DNA from 4 places in the Priestia sp. ST2 genome. Region 1 is predicted to be linked to each of the others. Evidence: riboswitches for the same ligand, from Rfam matches in the RefSeq annotation. Region 1 holds a riboswitch; each other region holds the start of a gene.
The links. A riboswitch is a leader RNA that binds a small molecule or an ion and turns the genes downstream of it on or off. The one in region 1 is predicted to bind S-adenosylmethionine.
Positions count from the first base shown of each region.

Region 2: it holds a riboswitch for S-adenosylmethionine, as region 1 does, so the genes downstream of both, AC0KUU_RS21780 (methionine ABC transporter ATP-binding protein) here and AC0KUU_RS09260 (Na+/H+ antiporter NhaC family protein) in region 1, are expected to answer to the same signal.
Region 3: it holds a riboswitch for S-adenosylmethionine, as region 1 does, so the genes downstream of both, mtnK (S-methyl-5-thioribose kinase) here and AC0KUU_RS09260 (Na+/H+ antiporter NhaC family protein) in region 1, are expected to answer to the same signal.
Region 4: it holds a riboswitch for S-adenosylmethionine, as region 1 does, so the genes downstream of both, AC0KUU_RS04675 (hypothetical protein) here and AC0KUU_RS09260 (Na+/H+ antiporter NhaC family protein) in region 1, are expected to answer to the same signal.

Region 1 is NZ_JBVVNT010000002.1:552,983-557,870, forward strand. Features, by position in the region: gene AC0KUU_RS09245 (transcriptional regulator SplA domain-containing protein) at 1-90, opposite strand, end outside; gene AC0KUU_RS09250 (LacI family DNA-binding transcriptional regulator) at 176-1,135, opposite strand; gene AC0KUU_RS09255 (hypothetical protein) at 1,260-1,388, shown strand; gene AC0KUU_RS09260 (Na+/H+ antiporter NhaC family protein) at 1,428-2,738, opposite strand; SAM riboswitch class I at 2,824-2,930, opposite strand; gene AC0KUU_RS09265 (ABC transporter permease) at 3,032-3,799, opposite strand; gene AC0KUU_RS09270 (ABC transporter ATP-binding protein) at 3,792-4,703, opposite strand; gene AC0KUU_RS09275 (YtoQ family protein) at 4,874-4,888, shown strand, end outside.
Region 2 is NZ_JBVVNT010000005.1:64,355-69,242, forward strand. Features, by position in the region: gene sufC (Fe-S cluster assembly ATPase SufC) at 1-233, opposite strand, end outside; gene AC0KUU_RS21765 (carboxymuconolactone decarboxylase family protein) at 473-838, opposite strand; gene AC0KUU_RS21770 (MetQ/NlpA family ABC transporter substrate-binding protein) at 961-1,797, opposite strand; gene AC0KUU_RS21775 (methionine ABC transporter permease) at 1,815-2,483, opposite strand; gene AC0KUU_RS21780 (methionine ABC transporter ATP-binding protein) at 2,476-3,501, opposite strand; SAM riboswitch class I at 3,633-3,740, opposite strand; gene AC0KUU_RS21785 (thioredoxin family protein) at 3,921-4,220, opposite strand; gene AC0KUU_RS21790 (toprim domain-containing protein) at 4,235-4,585, opposite strand; gene AC0KUU_RS21795 (YusG family protein) at 4,767-4,888, opposite strand, start outside.
Region 3 is NZ_JBVVNT010000003.1:306,457-311,344, reverse strand. Features, by position in the region: gene AC0KUU_RS14080 (PAS domain S-box protein) at 1-166, shown strand, start outside; gene AC0KUU_RS14075 (methylated-DNA--[protein]-cysteine S-methyltransferase) at 185-688, shown strand; gene AC0KUU_RS14070 (hypothetical protein) at 689-853, opposite strand; gene mtnA (S-methyl-5-thioribose-1-phosphate isomerase) at 988-2,046, opposite strand; gene mtnK (S-methyl-5-thioribose kinase) at 2,082-3,254, opposite strand; SAM riboswitch class I at 3,390-3,540, opposite strand; gene AC0KUU_RS14055 (carbon-nitrogen family hydrolase) at 3,632-4,414, opposite strand; gene AC0KUU_RS14050 (pyridoxal phosphate-dependent aminotransferase) at 4,527-4,888, shown strand, end outside.
Region 4 is NZ_JBVVNT010000001.1:915,358-920,245, reverse strand. Features, by position in the region: gene alaP (alanine permease AlaP) at 1-921, opposite strand, end outside; gene AC0KUU_RS04680 (DUF1540 domain-containing protein) at 1,239-1,397, opposite strand; gene AC0KUU_RS04675 (hypothetical protein) at 1,498-1,842, opposite strand; SAM riboswitch class I at 1,906-2,007, opposite strand; gene AC0KUU_RS04670 (hypothetical protein) at 2,129-2,425, shown strand; gene AC0KUU_RS04665 (GNAT family N-acetyltransferase) at 2,438-2,884, opposite strand; gene AC0KUU_RS04660 (hypothetical protein) at 2,966-3,406, opposite strand; gene AC0KUU_RS04655 (glycosyltransferase family 2 protein) at 3,516-4,505, opposite strand; gene AC0KUU_RS04650 (DUF6044 family protein) at 4,518-4,888, opposite strand, start outside.

The DNA of each region.
Region 1 (4,888 bases):
ATTAATATTCGCAACGTTTGCCGTATGAGGATTTCGGTAAATAACAAATACTTGATCTCCCACTTGATATTCTTTTTTCTCCACGATCATCATCCTTTTCTTCTTTCTTTACTCGTATGATGTCCGCTTTTGCTCATTTTATCCGGTAAAAACACCTCATGGCATCATCAAGAATTCATACGCTTTTACGCTCAATAAACCGAAAAGGGAGCTCAATTTTCTGAAGAACCTTGCTTCCCACTAATGTAAAAAGCGTTTCTCCCATTTCCTTAAGAGGAAGTTCGATCGTTGTTATTTGTAAATAAGAAGAAAGCGGATGATTATCAAAACCAATGATAGCTAATTCACCAGGAACTGAAATACCCGCTTGTTCGCACTGAGCTTTTATTCCGATAGCTACTTGATCGTTTGTTACTAAAAGCGCCTGAGGCCGATTTTTCATCTGCACTAGTTTTTCCACCACTTTTTCACCATCTGTCACGTTCAAACAGCCTTGAAAAACCCATTCCGGATGATAAGGCTGATTTATTCTTTCTACATATTCTTTGTATGCTTGTTGCCGCTGTTGACTATTCGTACCCGTCATCCTTCCAATACAGTAGCCAATATCCGTATATCCTTTTTCTTTTAAATACATAAGCGCCTGCTTAAAAGCTGCATAATGATCAACGTAAACGGAGCGAATAGAACGATTCTGTACGTTTTCGCACACGGCTATCGGCCCGTACTGCTGATAATATTCAATCGTGCTCCAGCTGCTTGCTCTAGAACAAATAATCACTCCATCAACCTGCTTTGTTTTTAGCATATGAAGCGCTTCTTCTTCTTTTTTTACATCATAGTTCGTCTGACAAATAACAAGCTGATACTGCTTTTCTAACGCCTGAGATGCCACTCCTTCTAAAAGCAGACTAAAATACGGATGATTAATAAAAGGCAAGACGACGGCAATCATATTTGTTTTCCCTTTTGATAAGTGAACGGCATTAATGTTTTGTTCATAATTAAGTTCGTGAATAACCTGCTCTACCAGCCGGCGTTTTTCTTCTTTTACATACGGATGATGATTTAGCACCCGGGATACAGTCGAAACAGATACACCAGCTTTTTTTGCGATATCTCGGATATTTGTCATGTTTTCACCTTTTTCTCTTGCGCTGAAACGCGTTTCATACTTTATTCTCATTATAAAGTGAAACAGCAAGAAGCTAAACCCGTTACCATCGTGTTTTTACTCATTTACGTAAGGAGGTCATTTCATGGGTATTTTATTATTCATTTTATTATGCGGAATTGAAATTGGAGGAGCGGCTTATGCACTTAAACAGAACGAGACGCTTTGGAAGGAGTTAGATGATGAAAAGCCGACTGATTTTTTTAAACAGTAAAAAACCCTTAAAAAGAACATTCTTTTTAAGGGTTTGATATTACGCAGCTTCTTTAGATGACTTTGACTTTTTATTTAAACGAGGAAATCCAATTACAATTGCAATGATCCCGCAAACCGCTGTTAACATTGGGTAGAATGTAAATGGAATAATCTCAATCGGTGAAACTTTAGCAAATCCTGCTGCGAGAAGCATTTGCGCGCCGTAAGGGATAAGCCCTTGAACGCTGCATGAAAACAAGTCAAGCAGACTGGCTGATTTACGATTATCAATTGAATACTTATCAGAGATTTCTTTTGCTAACGGACCTGCCGTAATAATTGAAATCGTGTTATTAGCCGTTGCTAAATTTGTTAAACTTACCAGTCCAGCGATGCTGAATTCTCCGCCTTTTTTTGTTTGAATGCGTCGTGTTAATAAATTCAATAAGAACTGAATACCGCCATTATAGCGAATAAGCTCAACCATTCCGCCGATTAGTAGAGATAAAATAATTAACTCTGACATTCCGCCAATACCTTCTGTCACAGTTTTAGCAAGAGAAGAAAGCGTGTAGCTTCCGTCAGCTAATCCAATCACGCCGGCTAGCACAATTCCTCCGGTTAAAATGCTTAATACGTTTGCACCAAATATGGCAGCAACGAGTACGCCGACATAAGGCAAGATTTTAAACCAGCTAAAATCTTTAATTTCTACTGATGATGTATTGCCTAGCGTCATTACAAGCAATAAAATTACCGTAACAATCGCTGCAGGAAGGACAATAAAAAAGTTTACTTTTAATTTATCTGACATATTTGTTTTTTGCGTACGAACTGCTGCAATGGTTGTATCAGAAATTATCGATAAATTATCTCCAAACATTGCACCACCAATAACGGCAGCAATGGCCAATGTAATGGATACATGCGCTTGCTCACTGATTCCTACAGCAATAGGCCCTAGCGCAGCGATTGTTCCCATTGATGTTCCCATCGAAATGGAAATGAATGCGCCAATAACAAAGATTCCGACTACCACTAAGCTTTGCGGAAGCACAGAAAGCGCTAAGTTTACCGTTGAATCAACAGCTCCCATACCTTTAGCAACTTGAGAAAAAGCACCTGCTAAAATAAAAATAAGCACCATAATAATGATATCAGGATGCCCTGCTCCTTTAGCAAAACGCTCCACTTTTACATTAAGTGAATCTTTGCGGTTCATAGCCAGCGCCACGATGGCTGCAATGATAATGGCTACTAATACAGGCAGCTTATAAAAATCTCCCGTTATAATTCCTGATCCGACAAACAGGACTAAAAAGACGCCCAGCGGTAACAGCGCCCAGCCGTTTCCTTTTTGTTGTTCCATTCTTAACACCTCTTGTTTACGTAATAAAAAAGGACCTCTTCTTATTGATAAGAAGAGGTCTCTTATTTGTATCATAAGATTACCCTTCTCATCTTCCAAACGAAACATCGTCTGCTGGATTTGGCACCGCACTGCGTACAGCCAGTTGCCGAGACATCATAGGGCCAGTCCCTCCGTCTCTCTTGATAAGAAGTTTATAGTTGTTTTAAAAATAGTCTTTCACTAATGTAATCTCTTTTTATTTAATTGTCAAATGCTATTTTAGAAAAATATATAGTGCGAAAATTCTCACATCAATTAGCTACGTCTCGTTTTAAAAACGCTGCCCATGCCACGCCCATAAAGAAGACAAAATGAGCAACTAAGATGAAAATGGAAAATGGAATCGTCATGCCGTCAAACATCGTCTTCATTCCGTCCATATACTGCACAAAGTTTGTGTTGGCGAACAGTAAAAATTTTCCCCACCATAAACCAAACTGTGATACTAGTCCTGTTACTGCTTTTGCCCCGATACTTACGACAATAGCCAGACTGGAAGCAAGCGCGCTATTTCTGAATAAAGACGACAGCATGAATGCAAATGTCATCATCATAAACGTTTCCATATACGCGCTGTCATACGTAAGCGTAATGTTTTTAAGCAGCTGCGCATCTCCTTCTAGACTGGTAAAGCCAAAGAACAATGCTCCCCATACAAACGAAAAAAGCAAATAGCTCAGTAAATAATACAAGCTAATTAAAATGAGGGTTATGTACTTGGATGCTAAAATCGTTGAACGTCTAGCAGGGCGAATTAAAAGAAGCTTAATGGTACCTGCTTCAAACTCTTTTGCAACCATTGACCCTCCAACAGCAAGCGCGAAAAATTGAACGAGAATCAGCATACCTGAACTAAATGACAGGAAGTTCAAAATGTTGTCTTCTGTTCCTGCACTGTTTGCTACTTTCTTCATTAAAAGAGCCATACAAAGAGTTAAAATACCGATTGTAATAAACGTGACTTTTGTACTTCTTTTATGAAACCATTTCATATGTTCATTTTGAATTAGCTTAAGCATGGTGCTCTCCTTCCGTAACGGACATAAACGAATCTTCAAGCGTCTCATACACAGGAGTGATTCGGTAGACTAAAATATCGCTGTCCACTAATTTTTTATTCACAGCTGGAATTTGTTCTTTTACAATCGTCACGTCGATACTATGTGATCTCATCGTTACTTCAAATTCTTGTGATAAAAGATCCGCTGCTTTTTGCGCATCAGACACTTCAAATTCTACGTACGTTCCTTGATCTTGACGATTTGGAGATAGATCTTGAATGGCTTTTAACTCACCGTCTTGAATAATGCCAACGCGGTCACATAGTGCTTCTACTTCTTTTAATAAGTGGCTCGCGATTAAGATCGAAATTCCTTCTTCCCTGCAGAGGGTTTGTAAATATGTACGAAATTCTCTCATTCCCGCTGGGTCTAGACCGTTTGTTGGTTCGTCTAGTAAAAGCAATGCAGGCTTATGTAAAATAGCTTGAGCTACTCCTAAACGCTGTCTCATCCCAAGAGAATACGTCTTCACTTTTGCATGAATGCTGTTTTCAAGCTTTACTAAAGCAATCACTTCATCCAAGCGTTCTGATGTGATCCCTTCATGCATATTCGCAAAGTGTTTTAAATTTTGATAGCCCGTCAGATAATCATAAAACTCAGGGTTTTCAATAATCGCTCCAATTGATTTCATAGCTGATGTAAACTGTTCTTTTAAAGGAAATCCATTGACGATAATTGTTCCCTCTGTTTCTTTGATGAGTCCTACGACGGTACGAATTAACGTTGTTTTTCCAGAGCCGTTCGGACCAAGCAATCCGAAAATCTCACCGCGCTCAACCGATAAGGATACATCATGCAAAATGGTTTTCTTCCCAATTACTTTACTGACATGATCTACTTGTAGCACTGTTTCTGTCATCATGTACATCCTTTCTTTAATTAGCAATACGCTTTCTATTGTTTCTCTTTTTTAACTATTTGTCTACTATAACCTTATTTTTGGAAAAGTAGCCCATTCAAATCATTCGTATTATCCGCTTACATTTGATAAAATAAAACAAACTTTAGTTAGAGGAGGACTTCTACATAATGAACTTAACCGTA
Region 2 (4,888 bases), on a different contig from region 1:
TCATCTACTTCCATCTCAAGTACATCTTCGCCGTCTAGCGTGATGCTTCCTTGTGTAACCTCGTATTTAGGATGTCCCATGATTGCTGAAGATAATGTTGATTTACCAGTACCGTTTGGTCCCATGATTGCATGGATTTCGCCGCCCTTAACTTCTAAATTAACACCTTTTAAAATTTCTTTACCTTCAATTGCAACATGAAGATCTTTAATTGTTAAAGTTGACCCTGCCATATTAAAACCTCCAGTTATAGACGTATATAGTAAAAAACGATATACCTATATCTTTTTAATTATTCTCATTTTATTCTCATTACAATCTTATAACAAATGAAAACTTATAGCAACCTTTTGACCCAAAAGGTTTTAAACCATTATGTACATTTTTCAAGACTAAATCCACTCATAAAAAAGTTGCCTTAAAAGACTCCATAGAGCCTTCTAAGACAAGCTTTTTTACCCTCTTTATTTACTTAGTGCGTGTGGCTAGTCAGTTCTGAAATACACTCTTGGACAAGCGTAACGGACTGACTCATCGCTGCGCCTCCGCCAAATGCTGCTGACACTCCGCATGCTTCTAAAATTTCTTGTTCAGTTGCACCTTGATCAATGCAGCCTTTTGTATGATAAATCATACAGTACTCGTCTTGAGCTACTACGCTGATTCCTAACGCGATTAACTGCTTTTCTTTTTTAGAAAGAGAACCTTCCCCAAAACATGCTTCAGTAAACGCATTAAACGTTTTTGTTACTTCCGGCAATTTTTCGCTAAATTTCCCAACACCCATTTTATAATCATGAAGTGCTTGCTCAGTTGAATGACGTGCTTCTTGCTGCATAACGTCAGCTCCCATCATCAGTAAAGTTTTCACGGTTAGTATGCGTGAGAAAAATAAGAGTTATTCGTTTTCCCGCATACAAAAAAAGCACTTGCCCAGAGTGGGCAAGCGCTTTTCTTCTATTATTTATTTACCGGCAGTACTCCGCCTTTGTATTTTTCTTTAATGTAGTCTTGAATTTCTTTAGAGTGAAGAACTTTCACTAAAGCTTTCACTGTATCTTTATTTTCGTCGCCTTTGTGAACCGTAATGATGTTTGCATAAGGGTTATTTTCTTTGCTTTCCACTGCGATTGGATCTTTTACTGGATCTAAACCAGCATCAATAGCATAGTTAGCATTGATAACAACAGCGTCACCTTCATTATTTTTGTACATTTGAGGTAGCAATCCGCCTTCAACATCGGCTTTAAATTTTAAATTCTTCGGGTTTTCTACGATATCTTTAATTTGTGCATCTGTTTTCTTTACGCCTGGTTTTAATTTGATTACGCCGGCTTTTTCAAAAATCGATAAAATACGTCCTTGCTCTGCTACTGCATCACGCATAATAACTGTGCCGTTTTTCGGAAGATCTTTTAAGCTTTTGTATTTTTTAGAGTAGATACCGATTGGTTCAATGTGAATGGCACCGGCACTTACAAAATCATACCCTTTTTCACCCTTGTGATCTTTCAGCACTGAATTCATATAAGGAACGTGCTGGAAGTAGTTTGCATCAATTTCATTGTTTGCAAGAGCTGTGTTCGGTAAGATGTAATCTTGGAATTTTTTAATTTCTAAGTCGATTCCTTGTTTTTCTAAAATCGGTTTTGCTTGTTCTAAAATTTCAGCATGAGGCGTATTAGATGCACCCACAACAATTTTCTTTTCATCTTTTGATCCATTGTTAGATCCACATGCAGCTAATCCTACTACTAGCGCAGATGTTAGTGCTAAAGCCGAAAGCCATTTTTTCATAATAAATAATCCTCCCTTTATCTTTTATCAATTTTTGCAGTAATCGCATCTCCAATAAGTTGGATAATAAATACAATAATCAAAATTAAGATCGTAGCAGCTAGCGTTACATCATTATGACTGCGCTGGAATCCTTCTAAATATGCAAGGTTCCCAAGACCTCCAGCTCCAATCACACCCGCCATTGCCGTATAGCCGACTAGCGCAATCGTCGTTACCGTCAAACCAGAAATTAAAGCTGGCAGCGATTCAGGTAACAGCACTTTAAAGATAATAGTGCTTGTTGTTGCTCCCATTGATTTAGCAGCTTCAATAACACCTTTATCAATTTCACGCAGACCAATTTCTACAAGACGCGCATAAAATGGTGCTGCTCCCACAATTAAAGCAGGTAACGCTGCATTAGCGCCTAAAATACTTCCTACCAATGCTTTGGTAAATGGAATCAGTAAAACAATTAAAATAATGAATGGAATGGAACGAAAGATATTTACAACTGCTGACACAATGGCATATAAAGGTTTGTTTTGCCAGAGCTGTCCTTTGGACGTTAAAAATAAAAGCAAGCCCAATAAAATACCTAGAACAAACGTGGCTATAACTGAAATAGCCGTCATATATAGTGTTTCATTTGTCGCTTGAATAAAATCATCTAAAATAACGTTCGGAAATAGTTTCTCAAGCATTTGTCATTACCTCCACTTCTACCTGCTGCTCATGAATGTATGCAATGACTTTTTCAACTTCTGTTAATTCTCCGTCTAAATGAACGAACAACGTCCCGTATGAACCTGTTTGTGTATGAGAAATCTTTCCTTGCAAAATATTAATCGTTACATCAAACTGTTTTAAAATCGTTGTAATGAGCGGTTGCTCTGCTTTTCCGCCAACAAACGTAAGCTGAATAATTTGCCCGCTTGGATATAACCCCTGTACTTGTTCAATTGTTTCAAACGTTTCTTCTGGTTCAGAAATCTGTTGAACGAACCGTTTTGTAATCGGCTGCTTAGGTTTTCTGAATACTTCTAGCACTTGTCCTTCTTCTACCACTGCCCCATTTTCCATAACGGCTACCCGATGACAAATTTTACGAATAACGTGCATTTCATGAGTAATCAATACAATGGTTAACCCTAGCTTCTCATTAATATCTACTAACAGATCTAAAATGGAATCTGTCGTTTGAGGATCAAGCGCTGATGTTGCTTCATCACACAGCAATACTTTTGGGTTATTGGCTAGCGCTCGAGCAATACCAACACGCTGCTTTTGTCCACCGCTAAGCTGTGATGGATAAGCATTTTCACGCCCTTCAAGCCCGACTAACTTGATAAGCTCGTCTACTCGTTTCATTCTTTTTTCTTTTGAGATCCCTGCTATTTCTAACGGAAAAGCAATATTTTCTCGCACCGTACGCGACCACAAGATATTAAAGTGCTGAAATACCATACTAATTTCTTGTCTAGCTTTTCTGAGTTTTCCGCCTTTAATTTTTCCAATATCATTACCTGCTACTTCGACCGTTCCTGTCGTTGGTGTTTCTAACCCGTTTAGCAAGCGAATTAAAGAACTTTTCCCCGCTCCGCTATAACCAATAATTCCGTAAATTTCACCTTGGTTAACGGTTAGATTCACATTATCAACAGCTGTTATTTGACCACTTTTGGCCTGATAAATTTTTGTAACGTCTGTTAATGTAATCATATTTCTTCACCTTCTTTAGTAAAAACTTAATTATGTTAGGTTGCCCTATAGGATGAAAAAGCCGTAAAACAATTTTCCCCATCAAAAAAGCCTCTCTGCGCATGACAGAAAGGCTCGATATTTAATCCTTTCTCTCATCTTTCAAAGCACATAGCTTTGCAGGAATTGGCACCATTTCAGTTAGTCTGACGGTTGCCGGGTTTCACAGGGCTCAGTCCCTCCACCTCTCTTGATAAGAGTTCGCAACAATTATTTTGTTTTTGGGAAATATTCATTCATTTATGAACATTCATGAGTGTGATTTTAGCATGTGTCAGATAGGCTGTCAACAGGTTTTGTTCTTGGGATAATATCCCAAGATTCCAACAGCCCCAACGGTTCACTCTCTTTCAATTTCTTCATTTTAAACAAACGTTTGATTATCGAAGCTCTTCAAGTACGTGCTCGATGGAATGAAACGCATAGAGTTTTTTTACCATTTCGCCATTTTTCACTTCAATCAAACAAGGTACACTTTCAATTGAAAATATTTCTGCTTTTGAAGGCATATAATTTAAATTGCTCATTCCGATGGTCACACCGGGCAGCATCGCTTCTGCTACGGTTAACATTTTTTTTGCCAGCTGACATGTCCCGCAAAAAGGTGTATGGAAAAAGATAAACGTTCTTTGTCCTTCTTTTAACTGATCTTCAAGCTGTTTTTCGCTCCATTCTTGCATGTTGCTCATTCCTTTTATGTTAAAAATTCTGCATTAACATCGATATTGGCACTCAGTAATACTGTTGCTATGTGATGTCTAGGGGCGGCAGCAACCTCTCGGTACATTTTATCAATATATAGATGCTCTGCTTCCGGAAGCTCTCGTTTAAATTGTTTTCTTAGCTTATTCCCTGAATCATCAGAGTCAACAAGTATGTATACCTCTTTGTTAAACGTACAGTCAATAATTTCATCCAGCTTTGATAAACTAATCGTACCGTTTGTACAGATAATTTCAATTGGTTCTCGAATGATATCTTGGATACGCTTTTTATCTGATTTCCCTTCGACAATAATTACTTTTTCAATTTCAATTAGCCCCATTTTCATCACCCATAATCGTCAGTTGTATAGTAACATCATTTCTTTATGCTATACAATATTCGTTAATGTATCACAGTTCACCTGTTTTTTAAAAGAAATTTGCAAGAAAGAACTGTTTTAAAAAGCAGCTTAGGCCATATTGTTTCCATAAGACAAGAAAAACAGTGGCAGTTGCCACTGTTTAGCACCATCCTGCTTCTTCGTCGCAGTCTGTATATTTTTGCGTTTCACCTTGTTTTTGTACATCCGTATATTGATAGAACTTATTATTTTCTTGCGAATAACCTTCTTCAAAGCGGTATT
Region 3 (4,888 bases), on a different contig from region 1:
AGAGCGCATCAAGCGCTTAGGAGAACCATTTTATACGACAAAAGAAAAAGGAACGGGACTCGGTTTGATGGTCTCATATAAAATTATCGAAGAACATAAAGGGCGAATTGAAGTGGAAAGCAAAATAGGAGAAGGCACAGCTTTTCATGTTATTCTTCCAGCTTAATTAGAAAGGATAAAAAATATGTACTACGGAGAAATGAATTTATTTTCTGATTTGAAAATTTATATTGTAGCCTCGGAAAAAGGGGTTCAACATATTTGGTTTGATAGCGATGATCATAACGAGCAGCTTAAAAAACTTGTCCATGACGAAAATTATCATCATGTGAAAGAAGCAAAGCGACAGCTGCAGGATTATGCTGAAGGGCGCACGTTAACATTTGATTTGCCTTTGGATATAAAAGGAACAGACTTCCAAAAAGAAGTATGGTTAACGCTTAAAGGTATACCTTATGGACAAACGTGGTCTTATAGTGATGTAGCGGAGTCTGTTAATCGCTCTAAAGCCGTAAGGGCTGTGGGACAAGCGAATCGTCGAAATCCACTGCCTATTATTTTACCTTGTCACCGTGTGATTGGAAAAAATGGAGCTTTAACAGGTTATGCAGGTTCCCAAACTCATATAAAAGAGAAACTATTAATGCTTGAAAGAAATGTAGCAAAAGGCGCTCTGGAGTTAAAATAACTATTCACCGTCCAATTTCCAGCCTTCTCCCTGCACAAAAACACCGTCAATTTGCTGAGGAGAAGGAAGGGAATTTAGTTCTTCATCTTTGGATAAATCGAATAGCTGATAGTGCTGCTTACGATTCAGCGCTTTGTTTTTATCCGTTTTTTGCTCTGAACTCATATTTACTCCCCCTTATTCAAAAAGAATCCCCTATAATATATGTAGAAAAAGAAGAGAGTACTGTTACAATTGTGTTACAAATGCAGGTGAAAACCAGTGATCAACAAAAAAAAGCCGCATAGCAGCGGCTTTTTTTATTGAGCAGATTGCAGCAAAACTTTTTGAATGGATTCCAAAGACGGGGAATGGATAATTCCATGCTCTGTAATAATGGCCGTAATCAGTTCGCTTGGCGTCACATCAAAAGCTGGATTGTACACAGAGATTCCGTCTGGAGCAATTTGTGTATCTCCAATGTGCGTTACTTCTTTAGGTGAACGTTCTTCAATAGGGACGCTGCTGCCGTCTTGAATAGATAAATCAAATGTGGACTGCGGCGCTGCTACGTAAAATGGAATACCGAATGCTTTCGCTAAAAGAGCAAGTCCATATGTTCCAATTTTGTTAGCCGTATCGCCATTTGCTGCAATGCGGTCAGCACCTACAATAATCCCATTAATTCCTTTTGTTTTAATGGTATGAGCGGCCATATTATCCGTAATCAGCGTCACGTCCACTCCCGACTGCTGAAGTTCCCAGGCTGTTAAGCGAGAACCTTGAAGAACGGGTCTTGTTTCACAGGCAAATACTTCAAGCGGAATATCGCGCTGCTTAGACAAGTGAAAAGGTGCTAAGGCTGTTCCGTAATAAGCTGTAGCAATTGAACCAGCATTACATATTGTCATGATTTTATCTTTCTTTTTAAATAAAGAAAGAGCATGATCTCCAATTCGGTAGCACGTTTCTTCATCTTCTACTTGAATTTGAATAGCTTCATGAACAACTTTTGTTTTAGCTTCATTAACGGACGAAGCGGATTCAGCGCTTTTCGCTACGCGCTCCAATGCCCAAAATAAATTGACGGCAGTAGGGCGTGAACTAGCTAAATACTGTTGATCAAGAGCTAGTTTTTTGTTAAATTCCTTGACTGAATCTGTGTCATAGCTAAGCGCAGAAAGAGCAAGACCAAAAGCCGCCGTAATGCCAATTGCAGGAGCTCCGCGTACTTTCAAGGTAGTGATAGCATCCCATACGTCTTTAATGGTTTGCAGCTTAATATATTCAACTTTGCCAGGAAGCTGCTGCTGATCTAATAAAGTAATATATGATTCATTCCATTCCACTGAGCGCGGAAGTGATAGTGTATTTGTCATGCTGATACCGATCCTTTCATTGTGTACATTATTCGTTATCGAAGTAAATGTTCAAATTCATTTGGTGAAACATCTTGTTGGTGCAGAAGCAAATAGCGTCCAATTTTTAACGCAGTACGTTTAGCGTTAATTTTTCTTTCCTCTGAAGAAATTTCGTCTAAGTCCGCCACGTGAGCTAAGCCAATCGTACGTCGAATGATTTCACATCCTGCATATCCAACAGCATCTTGCCACGTTTGCGTTAAAATTTCATGTAATAAGCGCTCATCTTTAGCGAAAGGTTCAGTGTTTTCAGAATGCCAAAGCGCCGTAAAGGTATCTTTGAATACGTTCCATGTGTTCGTAATGTGTGCAAATAACGGTTCGCGATTTGTTTCTCGAGAAAGAGCATTTAAAAATAAATTCGCAACAAATTGCCCTAAATCGAATCCAAACGGACCGTAAAAAGCAAACTCTGGATCAATCACTTTCGTTTCTTGACTGCTAGCAAAGATGCTGCCTGTATGTAAATCACCGTGGATTAGCGTTTGCGCATTTGTTAAAAATTTATATTTTAATTTTGCTGCTTGTAGCTTTACATCACCATCATTCCACAATTCTTCTACATCAGGACGCAGCGCTTTTTCAAATTCATTTGTATCAATATCAAAAAAAGGATCTGTAAAAACTAAATCTTCCGTAATATTGCATAAGTCGGGGTTGCTGTACTTAACAACTTCTTCTTTTTTATCCTGAGGTTTTAAGGCGAAATCAGACGTTTTGAACGCAATATGTCCTAAAAAAGAACCGATATGCTGTGAGAGCAGAGGATAACTTTCACCTTGAATAAGTCCGGCGCGAGAAATCGTTAAATGAGACAGGTCTTCCATGACCGTAACAGCAAGCGTTTCATCGTGGTAATAAACAGCGGGCACAAGTTCTGGCGTAAATGCACCGAATTGCTTGAGCGCATTGCTTTCAATTGTGGCACGGTTCAAGGATAGAGGCCAGCTTTCGCCTACAACTTTTGCATAGGGAAGCGCTTGTTTGACGATAATGGATTTATTTGTTTGATCATTTATGATGTGAAAGACGAGATTTAAGTTGCCGTCACCAATTTCACGGGCAGTCAGTGCTTCTGTGGCATCAAAAAGACCTAGCTTTTTCACAAGTTTGATTGCTGAAATTTCTGTTAAAGGGTGATATTTCTCTGTTTTTGTTGTTGACATCGGAATCCCTCCATAGTTTATTAAACTGATTTGTTTACTAAGTTAATAGGTTTAAGAATATATGGAGGCTTTTATAATTTTAGAAAATATAAAAGCCTCTTTCGTTGGAAAGAGGCTTGATTGTAGTGTTCAAACCTCTTATCTGCCAGAAAAAATTACTTTCTGTTGGAATTAGCACCGTGCCTTTGTAAAACATGTTTTACGGGTGTGATCCATCTTAGGATGGAATGACGGTCGGTTGCTGGGCTTCACAGGGCCAAATCCCTCAGCCAACTCTTGATAAGAGTACGATTACTTATTCAATTTTGATTTGTTTGAATATTTTATGATATCTGGTGAAAATCGTATCATGCAAAAAAACGGCTGTCAATACATAATTAATAAAATTCTGTACGGCGATCTGTAAAGACGGGAATTTGTTTACGAATTTCTTTTACAAGTTCCAGGTTAACCTCAGCACTCAAAAGTTCTTCGCTATCGCCAGCTTCAGCGATTATTTCTCCCCACGGATCGATGACTAAGGAATGTCCGGCAAATGTGTTATTAGGATCTTGGCCTACACGATTACATGCGATTACATAGCATTGATTTTCGATTGCACGGCTAATGAGCAGGGCTTTCCAGTGGGCAAGTCTTGGAGCCGGCCACTGAGCGACAACAAACAAGACTTCTGCTCCGCTGCTAGTGTGAACCCGAATCCATTCTGGAAAACGAATATCGTAACAAATAACTCCTGCGCACAGTGACTGTTCAAGTGTAAAAAGATTTTTTGCTGTTCCTGCTTCTAAATACAGGTGTTCATCCATTAATTTAAATAAGTGCAGTTTACTGTATTGTGATACTTCACGACCTTTTCGGTCAAAAATATACATCGTATTCGTGACGCCTTGCTCTGTTTTTTTCGCGATCGAACCTGCCACAATATTTACTTCGTTCGTTTTAGCAAACTGAGAGATTAATTGCTTGGCTTGCTGTCCTTCATCATCTGCAATTTCGTCTAGCCGCGTCAAATCATAAGCTGTATCCCATAGCTCAGGAAGCACAAGGATATCAGGGTTTTCTTTCAGGGCTTCCGTCATTTTTTGTTCGATATATTTTCGGTTTTTAGTTGGGTTTCCAAACGCAATATCAAGCTGCAAACACGTAATTTTTACACTCACTTTATCATCCGTCCTTTTTTTAGTAGTTGAAAAAAATGACTTTACAAGTTGAGTATTACAATATATTATTTGTGACTAGAATTTCAAGAATTTTTTGAGAAGGTGTGCGATGATGAAACAATTTGAGCAATCGGAACTATTAAAAAGTTTACCAAAACAATTTTTTGCATCACTTGTGGGCAAGGTAGGAAAAGTAATGGCCCAAGGGCACGACGTTATTAACTTAGGGCAGGGAAATCCTGATCAGCCTACTCCTTCACATATTGTAGGAACACTGCAAAAAGCAAGTGCTAATCCTATGCATCATAAGTATTCTCCATTTCGGGGGCACCAGTTTTTAAAAGAGGCCGTTGCGACTTTTTATAAACGAGAATATGGCGTTGATGTAGATCCTGAAAAAGAAGTAGCTATTTTATTTGGCGGAAAGGGTGGACTTGTTGAAATCCCGCAGTGCTTGTTAAATCCTGGAGATAC
Region 4 (4,888 bases), on a different contig from region 1:
ACTAAAAATACCGCTGTTACAAGAAGAAAGAGCTGCTGTTAGTACAACAAAGTTAATGATACCAGCCGCCGCTGGAATGCCGATTTTTTCAAATGTTAATACAAACGGGCTTCCCTGTGAACCAATCTCTTGCCACGGATAAATCGACATAATGACAAATAACGCACCGACGTAGAAAATCAGAATACGCCAAAAGACAGAATCAATCGCTCTTGCTAGAGATTTTTCGGGATTTTTCACTTCTCCCGCGGTAACGCCGATCATTTCAATTCCTAAATACGCAAACATGACCATTTGCAGCGACAGCAAAATACCTTTGAATCCGTTCGGGAACAGTCCGCCGTTGTCCCACAAGTTTTTGATACCAGTCGCAACGCCGCCGTTGCCGATTCCGAACACGATCATTAATAATCCAACGGCAATCATTAATACAATCGCTAAAATTTTAATAAGTGCAAACCAAAATTCCAGTTCACCATATGCCTTAACAGCTAAGAAGTTAACCGTTGTCATGATGACAAGCGCCGATAACGCCCAAATCCAGTTTGGTACATCCGGATACCAATACCCCATATAAATACCAACGGCTGTAATTTCAGCCATACATGTTACAACCCATAAAAACCAGTAGTTCCAACCTGTTAAATAACCAGCAAGCGGCCCTAAGTAGTCGCGTGCGTACTTGCTGAATGAACCTGCAACAGGTTTTTGAATCGCCATTTCTCCAAGTGCTCTCATAATAAAAAACATAATCATTCCGCTAAATCCGTACGCCAATAATATTCCTGGCCCTGCTAATTTAATAGCAGATGCAGATCCAAGAAACAGTCCTACCCCTATGGCTGCTCCTAAGGACATCAGCGTCACATGTCTTTCTTCTAACCCGCGTTTCAATTCTTTCCCCTGAGTTTTCCCCTGCATAAACGTCTCCCCTTTTTCCAATCTGTCAAAACGAGATGAACACAGCCTTTTTTGTTAGCGCTTTCATATAAATTTGTGCTAAAAGACAGCTAGGCTGTATATTTGTATTCTATCACCTTTCCCTCACTTTTCTTTTGTCGAAAAACAAAAAAATTATCTTATCATTTTGTTTAAACGCACAATTAGACATAGGCACTACTTTTTTACTATGTATTTATTATTGCACTTAAGTAATAGTATTTTTTAAAAATAGAAAAACGCCGACTCAACTCCGTCAGCGCATCGTTCATTTTATGCTTTTTTATAAAAACTAGCATTTATCTCGCGGGTTCAAAAGTTTTACAGCCAGGTTCTTCCGTTTCAGAAACATGGTGACTACTTTCAGGACTCACAACGTAAATGGACTCTGCACTGCATTTATTTCCGGATTTCCAATACATGCACTCATTCACTTCACACAATACACCTTGAGCCACTGTTATCCCTCCTTTGCTTGTCTTATCTATTTACTACCCGAAATATAACGATTCTAACATTTTTACGCAAAAAAACCGCTTGTTTCTCAAGCGGATCTTTTTATTGCGTGTGTTCAACATACTGTTTTTTAGCTAAATATAACTCACGGCTCAGCGTGATCCGCCGTTCTCTCAAGTGCCTTAAGTTAGCCTGAAATTGTTCGTTAGTTGGCTCTTCTTGAATTAAGCGATACGTAAAAGAAATATCTTCATTTAACTGTTTAAAATCTTCCCATATCTCTTGAACTAGAGCGGATTGTTTTTCTTCAAATGAACGATTTTGATGCGTTTTTAGCGCCGCTAAAATTTCCTGCTGCCACGTTTCGTCTTTTATTTCTTTTGCTAATAAGTATAGATCTAAATAATCATTAATGCATAAATTCGTTTGTGTATTATTCAATGTCATCACCTTTTCTATACGAAATGTTTCTTCCTAAGAAGAGGATTTCATCATAGAAAAAGATTCCTCTTCTTATCTGTCAGAGCTAGGCTATGCTGGAATTAGCACCATTCAATAATTGTGGTTGCTGAGGTTTCAAAGGGCCAGTCCCTCCACCTCTCTAGATAAGAATATTTCGTTTTTAAATTATTTCTGACTATTCTAATATGTTTTATAGGTTACGTCAATAGCTTTTCAATAAAAAGAAAAAAGAAGTAAAATATGGTATGCTTTCATAAAGGATGGTGAGCACATGAAACGATATATGTTATCTGCTTTTTTGGGAAGCTTGCTGCTGCTTCTCAGCATTGCCTTTTCATCTACTTTCCATATTGCAATTGTCAAAACAACCGGAAGTATTGGAGGGATTATTTTAGCAGCAGCGGCTTTGATTATGAACGCGCTTGAAGCCCCCCCCTCCTCAGACAATACAGCTGGAGGAGCCGTTGAAGTACTAGATAAAGGCGCTGTTTGGGCTACTTATTTACTTTTACTTTCATTACCGAACCTCATCGCATGTATAACATCTTATGTTTTATGGACTCGCTGACATTCATCAACGTTACGGACGTTTTGCCACTTGGAAGCTCATTGATATTTGTTTATCTACAAAGCCAAGTTCACGATACACATGCTGTGCAAAATTCCCAGCATGAACGCTGAGTCTGATTTCAGGGTATCCTTTGATAGACAATTCATCAATTGCTTTTTGCATTAACGGCTTGGCTAAACCCTGCCCGCGGTATTCGGGTACAACATATAATTCGTAGATAAAGCCAATTTCTTCTTTTGAAAAGAAGTCGGTAGATGGGCCGATAAGAACCCAGCCTGCGAGTTTATTTTCTTGTCTTAAAACTAAATAATAACAGCCTTTTTCAAAGGCACTACCAACTAGTTCATTTACGCGTTCAGCTGACGGATGAAACTGCTTCATCGTTCCTTCAAACAGCGCATCAGCAGATTTCGTCCGAATTTCCTGTAATTCTTCTTCAGTAGCTTTTGCAATCATTATGGATCTCTCCTTTCGTGTTCGTTTTCCACATGCGAGGATAAATTCCTGCAAAAAAAGTCTTCGCCTAAGCGAAGACTTTTATTTAAATTCAAAATGTTCTTGATGATTGCCTCGTTCGTCCGTCCAGTTAATCATAATGTCTAAACTTGCCGCTTTTCCAGGAACAGCAAAATTCGCGTAGCGAAAACGCTGACCGCTTTTGCTTAAGTTAGACCTTTCAATAGGAGAAAACAAGCTGTATTTCGCCTTATTTTTTCCTTCGTGCCGAAAAGCTTGGACATGCACGCGCTCTACGTCTTTTCCAATGTTTTCAACGGTTAATCCATATGTATGATAGACGTTATTTTTCCACTTTAGCTGATTATCTCCCGTCATGCTCGCTTTTGTCAGTTCAACCGACCATTGTTCAGATGATTTCTTCATTGGAAGCTTCTCAATCGAAAGAGCGCTGACATGAATGGCTGCAAAAGCAAGCCAAACAAAACAAAAAGTGCTGACTGTATAAAATAGTCTTTTCATAGATTTTGATCTCCTTAGAAATTTTAGTAGTAGCATTTCCTGTTCACTCAAAAATTATGATAAACGCTTTAACAAAAAAAGCCTCTCCATTTAGGAGAAGCTTCTTAAATTAATGCATAAGCAAATCTTTTTGTTTGTCTAATGAGTGTTTTGTATATAAATCTCTTTCAATCGCATATTTAGGACGCTGTTTCACTTCGTTAAAAATCTTGCCAATGTATTCTCCGACAAGACCCATTCCCATTAGCTGCAAGCCGCCTACAAGCCAAATTGATAAAATAAGAGACGTCCAGCCGATTTGCGTATGATCTAAATATTTTTGAATCAGCGCATAAATACCAAACGCAATACTAAAGAGAAAAGAAGCTCCTCCAAGCAGCGTCAATAAGCGTATCGGCGCTACGCTAAAAGATGTAATTCCATCAAATGCAAAAGCAAGCATTTTCTTTAACGGATATTTTGATTCGCCCGCTGTCCGTTCTTTGCGGTCATATGTGACTTCCGTGGAGCGAAATCCTACTAATGGTACAAGGCCTCGTAAAAAGACGTTGCCTTCTTTATATTTCATAAGTTCACCAAGAGCACGTTTGCTCATGAGACGAAAATCGGCGTGATTTTGAACGAGCTGAATTCCTAGCTTATTCATAAAACGGTAAAACCCTACTGCCGTGGTTCGTTTAAAAAATGTATCAGTTTCTCTGCTGTCTCGAACACCATATACGACTTCATACCCGAGCCAATATTTCTCTATAAAAGTACGAATAACGCTGATATCATCTTGTAAATCTGCGTCAATGGAAATGACGCAGTCAGATTGCTTATGGGCTGCTTCTAGTCCTGCGAGCAAAGCATTTTGATGTCCTACATTCCGCGCTAGCTTCAACCCTTTTACAAACAAATTGCTGCAGCTTTCTTTTTCAATAAGCGACCACGTGCTGTCTTTGCTTCCATCGTCTACAAATAAAATGGTACTTTCACTTGATACAAGACGTTCATTTATCAGTTCTTTTACTACAGTAGTTAATTGAAAAGATGTTTCTGTGAATACTTCTTCTTCGTTGTAACATGGAACAACAATCGTTAAAATAGGTCTGTTCATGTTATTGCCCCCTTACTTTGCTTCATATACATACACTTTCCAAGCGGACTGTTTATCGTTAAACGCTTTTAAAAAGTGCAAACCGTCACTTTCAGCATTTTCGATTGGCACAGCTGAAAAGATATAGCGACCGCCCATTTTTTTAAATTGGCTGATATTAAGCTGCAAATGACGGATTTTTTTCGTTGAGTCTTTTCGGTAATCATATTTTTTCCCTAGCTCGCTAACAAACACATAGCAGCGGTTGCCCCAGTGATCATAGTAACTTTCTAACTTTTTATTTTTATCAAGCTCTTTGGCAATGATTTTGCGAAACTCATGTTTATACGTTAACGGATAGAAGTTGTTATACGTATCGAGCGTATAAAAGCCGTTATACTGAG